Regions from separate parts of the Streptomyces sp. NBC_00076 genome, predicted to be linked through region 2. Evidence: riboswitches for the same ligand, from Rfam matches in the RefSeq annotation. Region 2 holds a riboswitch; the other holds the start of a gene.
What was found. A riboswitch is a leader RNA that binds a small molecule or an ion and turns the genes downstream of it on or off. The one in region 2 is predicted to bind ZMP and ZTP.
Positions count from the first base shown of each region.

Region 1 (4,357 bases), 5.4 Mb from region 2:
CGCCCTCCGTCCCGGACGCGATCCCCAGCAGCGCGAGCCCCGCGCACACCACCCCCACCGCACTCCACTCACGCCCGCTCAGCCGTACCCGCAGCAGCCGCGCCGCGACCACCGCCGTCACCGCGAGACTGGACGCGAGGGCCGCCCCGACCGCGTAGATCGGGATCGACCGCAGCGCGGCGACCTGGAACAGGAAACCGAGGCCGTCCAGCGCCAGGCCGGCCAGGTACCGCCACTGCCGGACCGCCCGCAGGAACAACGTCGCCTCCCCGACGTCACCCCCGCCGGTGTCCGCCGCCCGCGCCGCCACCGCCTGCAACACCGTCGCCGTACCGAAGCAGACCGCGGCGCCGAGCGCGCACACCATTCCAAAGAGCACGAAGCGACAGTAGGGGAGGTGCGAGCGGCGGCCCGCCCGGCCGCGTCCTCTTGCCCATCTCTAAACTGTTCGCCGACGATCGGACACGGGCCGCACACCGCGCTCGACCAAGGGGGAGACACGAACATGGCGGACGCACGTCGACAACTTCGCTCGGGAACGGTCGCACTCGGCGGCATGGGCTTGCTCGCCGTGGCGCTGACGGCCTGTTCCTCGGACCCCGACAAGCGCTGCGTGGACCGCGACAGCTACACCGCCTCCAAGGGCTACAAGATCGTCAGCGACAAGAACTGCAAGTCCGCCACGACCGTCGACGGCGCCTATTACTACGGCGGCAAGAAGAAGGGCAGCTGGGTCAAGAACGGCTCCTTCACCAAGCCGGGCAAGAAGTCCGGGTCGAGCAGTTCGAGCAGCAGCGGGGGCAGCGGAGTGAGCCGCGGCGGCTTCGGCGGCGGGGGCGACGGCGACGGTGGTGGCGGCAAGAGCTCCGGGGGCTGACCGACCGTCCCGCGACGCGGCCACAGCTCGGCCGCGACCCCGCCACCACCTGTCCGACAGCCGCACAGAAAGCCCCGCGTGGAACGCCACACCATCGAGCCCCGCCCCGGCTGGCAGCAGACCGTGGAGGAGCAGGGGCTCATCTACCCGCTCACCCGCTATCCGGACGACTCCCTGCGCCCTTACTGGGACGAGAGCGCGTACTACGCCTTCACGCTCCCCGAGGTCGAGGCGCTGGAGGAGGTCGTCGAGGAACTCCACCGCATGTGCCTCGCGGCGGCCGAGCACATCGTCGCCGAGAACCGCTTCGCCGACCTCGGCATCACCGACCCCCGGGTGGTCGAGACAGTCGCCGAGGCCTGGCGCCGCCGCGCGGAACTCCCGTCGGTCTACGGCCGGTTCGACCTCCGCCACGACGGCACGGGCCCGGCGAAGCTGCTGGAGTACAACGCCGACACCCCCACCTCCCTGGTCGAGGCCGCCTCCCCCCAGTGGTTCTGGATGGAGGAACGCTTCCCGGGCGCCGACCAGTGGAACTCCCTCCACGAACGCCTGATCGCCGCCTGGAAGAAGCAGGCCGCCCTCCTCCCACCCGGCAGCCCCCTGTACTTCGCGCACTCCTCGGCCGACGAACTCGGCGAGGACCTCATGACGGTCGCCTATCTGAAGGAGACCGCGGAGCAGGCAGGCCTGCACACCGACTGGATCTCCATGGAGGAGATCGGCTGGGACCCGCTCTCCGGCCGCTTCGTCGACAACCAACTCCGCTTCATCCGCAGCTGCTTCAAGCTCTACCCCTGGGAGTGGCTCACCACCGACCACTTCGCCGACCACGTCCTGGACACCCTCGACAACGGCGGCGGGACGGGCAGCACCCTGTGGATCGAGCCGGCCTGGAAGATGCTGCTCAGCAACAAGGCGCTGCTGGCGATCCTCTGGGAGCTGTATCCGGGCCACCCGAACCTGCTCCCCGCCTATCTGGACGGCCCGCGCGAGTTGGCACGGACCACCGGTTACGTGGCCAAGCCCCTGCTGGGCCGGGAGGGCGCGGGGGTGACGATCCACCAGCCGAACCCCTCCGAGGCCGCCCCCGCCCCGCGCGAAGAGGCCTGCTGCTACCAGGAGTTGGCCTCACTGCCGGACTTCGACGGCAACCACGTGGTCCTCGGCGCCTGGATCGTCGAGGGCGAGTCCGCGGGTCTCGGCATCCGGGAGTCCTCCGGCCTGGTCACGGACGCGTACGCCCGCTTCCTGCCACACATCGTCCGCTGAGGGGCGTCGGGAAACGCGTTGCCGGGCCCAGGCCGGCCGCGTCGGCCTCCCCGTCGACGACCCCGCCCCAGCCGCCGGTCTTGGCCCGGCGCGCCGACATCGACCAGATCGCCCGCCTCACCGACGCCCTGTCTGACCGCCGGCACATCCAGACGACACCGCCCCTCCACATCCGACCTCCACACCCCGTCACCGGTGACGACCTCCGACGCCGTCACCGGTCACGACCCCCACACGCCGTCACCGATCACGACCACCACCGGTGACGGCGCACAGGTGCGTGCGCTGTGTGCGTCCGCCGTGGCGATGAGGCCACCTCACCAGACCGTCGAATCCGCTTCCGTCGTCGTCACGGGGCCTCCCCGGGGCAGCACGCCCTCCCTTCCTGTCGTCCTTCCTGTCGTCGCTCGCATGGTGGACGTGGGACCTTCGTCTCCCGACGCGCCCGGTAGGCTGACGGGCAGGCCGTGACTGGCGCGCTGGGATGGGACGGACCATCGGGGAGCGGCCTGCGAGAGTGACAAGTGCCGTGCGCCTGGGCCGACCCGTGAACCGTGACCGCTTCAAGCCACGCCGCCCGGAGGCCGCCATGTCAGAGCAGCAGCCCCTCTCCAACGAGTCCACCGCCTTCCGCGCGGCCCTCGACGTGATCCGCGCCGTCGAGCCGCGCGTGGCCGACGCCATCGGCCAGGAGGTCGCCGACCAGCGCGAGATGCTCAAGCTGATCGCCTCCGAGAACTACGCCTCCCCGGCCACCCTGCTGGCCATGGGCAACTGGTTCAGCGACAAGTACGCCGAGGGCACCGTCGGCCGCCGCTTCTACGCCGGCTGTCGCAACGTCGACACAGTCGAGTCCCTCGCCGCCGAGCACGCCCGCGAACTCTTCGGCGCCCGCCACGCCTACGTCCAGCCGCACTCCGGTATCGACGCCAACCTCGTCGCCTTCTGGTCCGTGCTCGCCGCCCGCGTGGAGGTCCCCGCCCTGGAGAAGGCGGGTGCCCGCCAGGTGAACGACCTCTCCGACGCCGACTGGGCCGAACTCCGCCAGGCCTTCGGCAACCAGCGCATGCTCGGCATGTCCCTGGACGCCGGCGGCCACCTCACCCACGGCTTCCGCCCGAACATCTCCGGCAAGATGTTCGACCAGCGCTCCTACGGCACCGACCCCGCCACCGGCCTCCTCGACTACGAGGCCCTGCGCGCCACGGCCCGCGCGTTCAAGCCGCTCATCATCGTCGCCGGCTACTCCGCGTACCCCCGTCTCGTGAACTTCCGGATCATGCGCGAGATCGCCGACGAGGTCGGCGCCACGCTCATGGTCGACATGGCCCACTTCGCCGGTCTGGTCGCCGGCAAGGTCCTCACCGGCGACTTCGACCCGGTTCCGCACGCCCAGATCGTCACCACCACCACCCACAAGTCGCTGCGCGGCCCTCGCGGCGGCATGGTCCTGTGCGACGACTCCCTCAAGGACCAGGTCGACCGCGGCTGCCCGATGGTCCTCGGCGGCCCGCTCCCGCACGTCATGGCGGCAAAGGCAGTGGCGCTGGCGGAGGCCCGGCAGCCCTCCTTCCAGGACTACGCCCAGCGCATCGTCGACAACTCCCGCGCCCTCGCCGAAGGCCTGATGCGCCGCGGCGCCGCCCTCGTGACCGGCGGCACCGACAACCACCTCAACCTGATCGACGTCACCTCCTCCTACGGCCTCACCGGCCGCCAGGCCGAGGCCGCCCTGCTCGACTCGGGCATCGTCACCAACCGCAACTCCATCCCCGCCGACCCCAACGGCGCCTGGTACACCTCCGGTATCCGCATCGGCACCCCCGCCCTGACCACCCGCGGTCTCGGCACCGCCGAGATGGACGAGGTCGCCGGTCTCATCGACCGGGTCCTGACCACCACGGAGCCCGGCACGACCAGCAAGGGCGCCCCCTCCAAGGCCCAGCACATCCTCGACCCGAAGATCGCCGACGAGATCTCCCGCCGCGCCACCGACCTGGTCGCCGGCTTCCCGCTGTACCCGGAGATCGACCTCGGCTGACCCACCTCGACCGGTACCCCGCCCCGCTCCTTTGGCGGGAGTGACGGGACTCAGAGGTCGATCAGCTCCTGGCGTGGCTCCTCCCGCGGCGGTCCGGCACCCGGCCGGGCCGCCGCGCGGCGTATCAGCAGCGTGCCGCCGACCCCGGTCAGGAACCCCACGCCGAG
Region 1 is NZ_CP108242.1:6,525,361-6,529,717, forward strand. Features, by position in the region: gene OHA64_RS29825 (DMT family transporter) at 1-367, opposite strand, end outside; gene OHA64_RS29830 (hypothetical protein) at 506-877, shown strand; gene OHA64_RS29835 (glutathionylspermidine synthase family protein) at 956-2,149, shown strand; ZMP/ZTP riboswitch at 2,607-2,697, shown strand; gene OHA64_RS29840 (glycine hydroxymethyltransferase) at 2,739-4,190, shown strand; gene OHA64_RS29845 (hypothetical protein) at 4,241-4,357, opposite strand, start outside.
Region 1: another riboswitch for ZMP and ZTP. It lies ahead of OHA64_RS29840 (glycine hydroxymethyltransferase); the one in region 2 lies ahead of OHA64_RS05340 (bifunctional 5,10-methylenetetrahydrofolate dehydrogenase/5,10-methenyltetrahydrofolate cyclohydrolase).

Region 2 (4,357 bases):
TGCGCATATCGGCCGTGGACCGCACCGAGCCGGGTGACCTCATGGCCCGGATCACCGCGGACACCACCCTGCTGCGGGAGGTCACCACCGACTCGCTCGTGGGCCTGGGCACCGGCGGGCTCACGCTCGTCGCGACGGTGGTCATGATGGGCCTGGTGGACCCGGTGCTGCTCGGGGTCACGATGGCGGTGATCCTGGGCGCGGGCACGATCCTCGGCGTGATCGTGCCGCACATCAACCGGGCGAGCCGGCAGGCGCAGGACGCGGTCGGCCTGATGGGGGCCTCGCTGGAACGGATCCTCGGCGCGCTGCGCACGGTGAAGGCCTCCGGTGCCGAGCACCGTGAGGAGCAGACGCTGCACGGGGCCGCCGAGGAGTCGTGGCGGCAGAGCGTACGGGCCGCCAAGTGGTCGGCCGCGGCCGGCAACACGGCGGGGCTGGCCATGCAGATCGCCTTCATCACGGTCCTCGCGGCCGGCGGGGCACGGGTGGCGACCGGTGCGATCGACGTGGGCACTCTGGTGGCGTTCCTGCTTTTTGTGTTCTACCTCATGTCGCCCATCCAGCAGGTCGTCGGCGCGATCACCCAGTACCAGACGGGTGCCGCGGCGCTGGCCCGGATCCAGGAGGCGTTGCGGCTGCCCGCCGAACCGGCCGTGCGGCCCGCGCCGTTGCCCGCGCCCGGTGCGCGGCCCGCCGCCGTCGCCTTCACCGACGTCCGCTTCCGGTACGCCGACGACCTGCCGTACGTCCACCACGGGGTGACCTTCGACGTGCCGGCGCAGGGCATGACGGCGTTCGTCGGCCCGTCCGGCGCGGGCAAGACCACCGTGTTCTCGCTCATCGAGCGGTTCTACGACCCCGAGTCCGGCGCGATCACCCTCGACGGCCGTGAGCTCGCGGACTGGGAGCTGTCCGAACTCCGTTCCGCGATCGGCTATGTGGAACAGGACGCCCCGGTGCTGTCGGGCTCGCTGCGGGACAACCTGCTGCTGGGCAATCCGGAGGCGGGCGACGACATGGTCACGAGGGTGGTGAGGACGACCCGGCTGGACGGACTGGTGGGCAGGCTGCCCAATGGTCTGGACACCCTGGTGGGGCACCGCGGCACCAAGCTGTCGGGCGGCGAGCGTCAGCGGGTCGCCATCGCCCGCGCCCTGTTGCGCCGCCCTCGGCTGCTGCTCCTCGACGAGGCGACCTCGCAGCTGGACGCGGTGAACGAGGCGGCGCTGCGGGACACGGTGGCCGACGTGGCCCGGACGACCACGGTCCTGGTCGTGGCGCACCGGCTGTCCACGGTGACGATGGCGGACCGGATCGTGGTGATGGACGCGGGCCGGGTCCGCGCGGTGGGCACCCACCGTGAACTGGTGGGCGCCGACCCGCTGTACGCGGAGCTCGCGGCGACACAGTTCCTGGCGACCGCGGGCTGACGCCGGTGCCGCGGACGGCGAGAGGCACGGTGCCGGCGGGCCGGTCCCGGGCACAGTCACCGCGCGGCGCTCACCCGTCAGGCGCTGCGCGCGGACTGCGCTTGCCGAGCCCGCCGGAGCGGAGGAGTCTCTAAGGGAGAGGTCCGAGCGGCCCGCTCCTCGTCGAGCCGCGGCCCTCGAAGGAGGTTCATCATGGCCACTTCCACAGGCTCCGGATTCGACACCGAGACATTGCGCCAGGCCGTCGAAGGCCCGAGCGAGGAGATTCTGGTGTCGCTCTACGCCGACGACGCCGAGATTCGGATCGTGGACCGCAACACCCAGCCCAGCCATCCGATGGTCCTGCACGGCCGTGCCGAGATCGCCGACATGTTCCACGAGCTCTGCAGCCGCGAGATGACGCACAAGATGGAACACTGCGTGGCCCAGGGCGACCATGTCGCCTTCAGCGAGTCCTGCCGGTACCCGGACGGGGTGCGCGTCCTCGCCGAGTCGATGCTGTCGCTGCGGGACGGGAAGATCGTCGAGCAGACCATGGTCCAGGCCTGGGACGAGTAGCCGGCGGAGGTTACGCTGATCGCGGGCCGTGACTGGCGCTGAGGTGGAGCACCACCGGGGAGCGACCCGCGAACACTGCCGTGCGCCTGGGCGATTTCACGCATCAGCTCAGGAGTGGATCATGTCTCAGGCCCGGCTCATGGACGGCACGGCGCTCGCCCGGCGGACCGTGGAGGAGACCGCCGAACGGGCGGCCGACCTCACACGGCGCACGGGACAGCCGCCCTGTCTGGCGACCGTGCTGGTCGGCGAGGACCCCGCCTCCGTCACCTACGTACGGATGAAGCAGAACCGCTGCCGCACGGCCGGTGTCGAGTCGCGGCACGTGGCGCTGCCCGCTGCCACCAGCACCGAGGAACTCGTCGGCACGCTGCGAGCCCTTTCGGACGATCCCGGTGTGCACGGCATCCTGCTGCAGCATCCGATGGGCGGGCACATCGACGAGCGGGCCGCGTTCGAGGCGATCGCCCCGGAGAAGGACGTCGACGGTGTCACCTTCGCCTCCTTCGCCACGATGAGCTTCGGCCTGCCCGGGTTCGTGTCCTGCACGCCCGGCGGGATCATGCGGCTGCTCGACGAGTACGACGTCGACCCGTCCGGCCGTCGGGCCGTGGTCGTCGGCCGCAGCGCGATCCTGGGCAAGCCGGTCGGCATGCTGCTGCTCGCCCGCGACGCCACGGTGACCTACTGCCACTCCCGCACCCGGGACCTGTCCGCAGTGGTCAGCGAGGCGGACATCGTGGTCGCCGCGGTGGGCCACCCCCGGCTGGTGCACGGCCGGGACCTCAAGCCCGGCGCCGTCGTGATCGACGCCGGCTACAACCCCGGGAACGTCGGTGACGTCGACTTCGACTCGGCCGTGGAGCGGGCCTCGTTGATCACGCCGGTGCCGGGCGGCGTCGGTCCGATGACGATCGCCACGCTGTTGGAGCAGACCGTGGCCGCCGCCGCCTGTCAGCTCGGGGCGTGAGCGGCGGGTGATCGGCTGAATCAAGGCGCTGTACTGAAGGTCGCCTCCGGTCCGAGGACGGCACCGTTCGGCGTGAAGTCGTCGGTGGTGTCGGGTCGTTGGCCCCGAGGAGGGCGCGGCGGCGCCATACTGTCGGTCGTGCGCGTAGCGATCATGACGGCGGGATCCCGGGGCGATGTGGCTCCGTTCACCGGGCTGGGGCACGGACTCGCCCTCGCCGGACACGAGGTCACTCTGGTCACCCACGCCCGCTTCGAGCCGTTGGCGGCACGGGCGGGGCTTCGCTTCCACCCGCTGCCGGTGGACCCGAGGGCGGAACTGGAGTCCTCGCGCGGGCGGGGACTGCACCGCAGTGCGACCGGGGTGGGGAAGCTGGTGCGGGTGGTCGCGATGGCGCGGGCACTGGCCGGACGGATGACGGACGACCTGGTGGCGGCGGCCCGGGCGAGCGACGCGCTGCTCCTCGCCGGCCCTCTCGGTCCGGTGGGCCACGCCGTGGCCGAGGGCCTGTCCCTGCCGAGCCTGGGCGTCCATCTCCAACCCCTCGCCCCCACCCGGGAGTTCGCGCCGCCGCTGCTGGGCGTCGGCTCCTGGGGCGCGGTCGGCAACCGGGCCGCCGGGATGGGCGTGTGCCTGGCCGTCGAGCAGGTCTTCGCCGCCGCCGTCCCGGAGGTGCGCTCTCGCCTGGGCCTGCCCCGCATCCGCCCGGCCGCGGCCCTGCGGACCCGGGAGCGGCAGCGCTGGCCGGTGTTCCACGGCTTCAGCCCCCTGGTGGTCCCCCGGCCGCGCGACTGGCGGGCGGGCCTGGACGTGGCGGGCTACTGGTGGCCGTACGACGAGGACGCCCAACTCCCGTCCCGGCTGCGGGACTTCCTCGACGCCGGCCCCGCTCCGGTCTTCGTGGGGCTGGGCAGCGCGACCGTACCCGACCCGGAGCGGCTCAGCGCCGCCGTGGTGCGTGCCCTGCGCACGGCCGGGCTGCGCGGGGTCGTCCAGCGGGGCTGGGCCGGGCTCTCCGCGACCGGCGACGACATGCTGACCGTCGACGAGGTCCCGCACTCCGCGCTGTTTCCCCGGACGGCCGCGGTGGTCCACCACGCGGGCGCGGGCACGACCGCGGCCGGCCTCCGGGCGGGGGTTCCCGCAGTGCCGGTGCCGATCCAGTTCGACGAGGGATTCTGGGCCGCACGCCTGGTCGCCCTGGGCGTGGCACCCCGCGCCGTGCCGCTGCGCCGCCTGACCTCCGAGGCACTGGCCTCCGCCCTCGCCCGGGCCACCCGGGACTCCGCGTACCGGGAACGGGCCGAGACACTGGGCACACGCATCCGCGCCGAAAACGGCATCGAACCCGTACTCGACGCCGTAAACCGGCTCGCGGACCGAGGAAACTGAGCCG
Region 2 is NZ_CP108242.1:1,150,950-1,155,306, forward strand. Features, by position in the region: gene OHA64_RS05330 (ABC transporter ATP-binding protein) at 1-1,433, shown strand, start outside; gene OHA64_RS05335 (nuclear transport factor 2 family protein) at 1,626-1,991, shown strand; ZMP/ZTP riboswitch at 2,010-2,090, shown strand; gene OHA64_RS05340 (bifunctional 5,10-methylenetetrahydrofolate dehydrogenase/5,10-methenyltetrahydrofolate cyclohydrolase) at 2,113-2,961, shown strand; gene OHA64_RS05345 (glycosyltransferase) at 3,115-4,353, shown strand.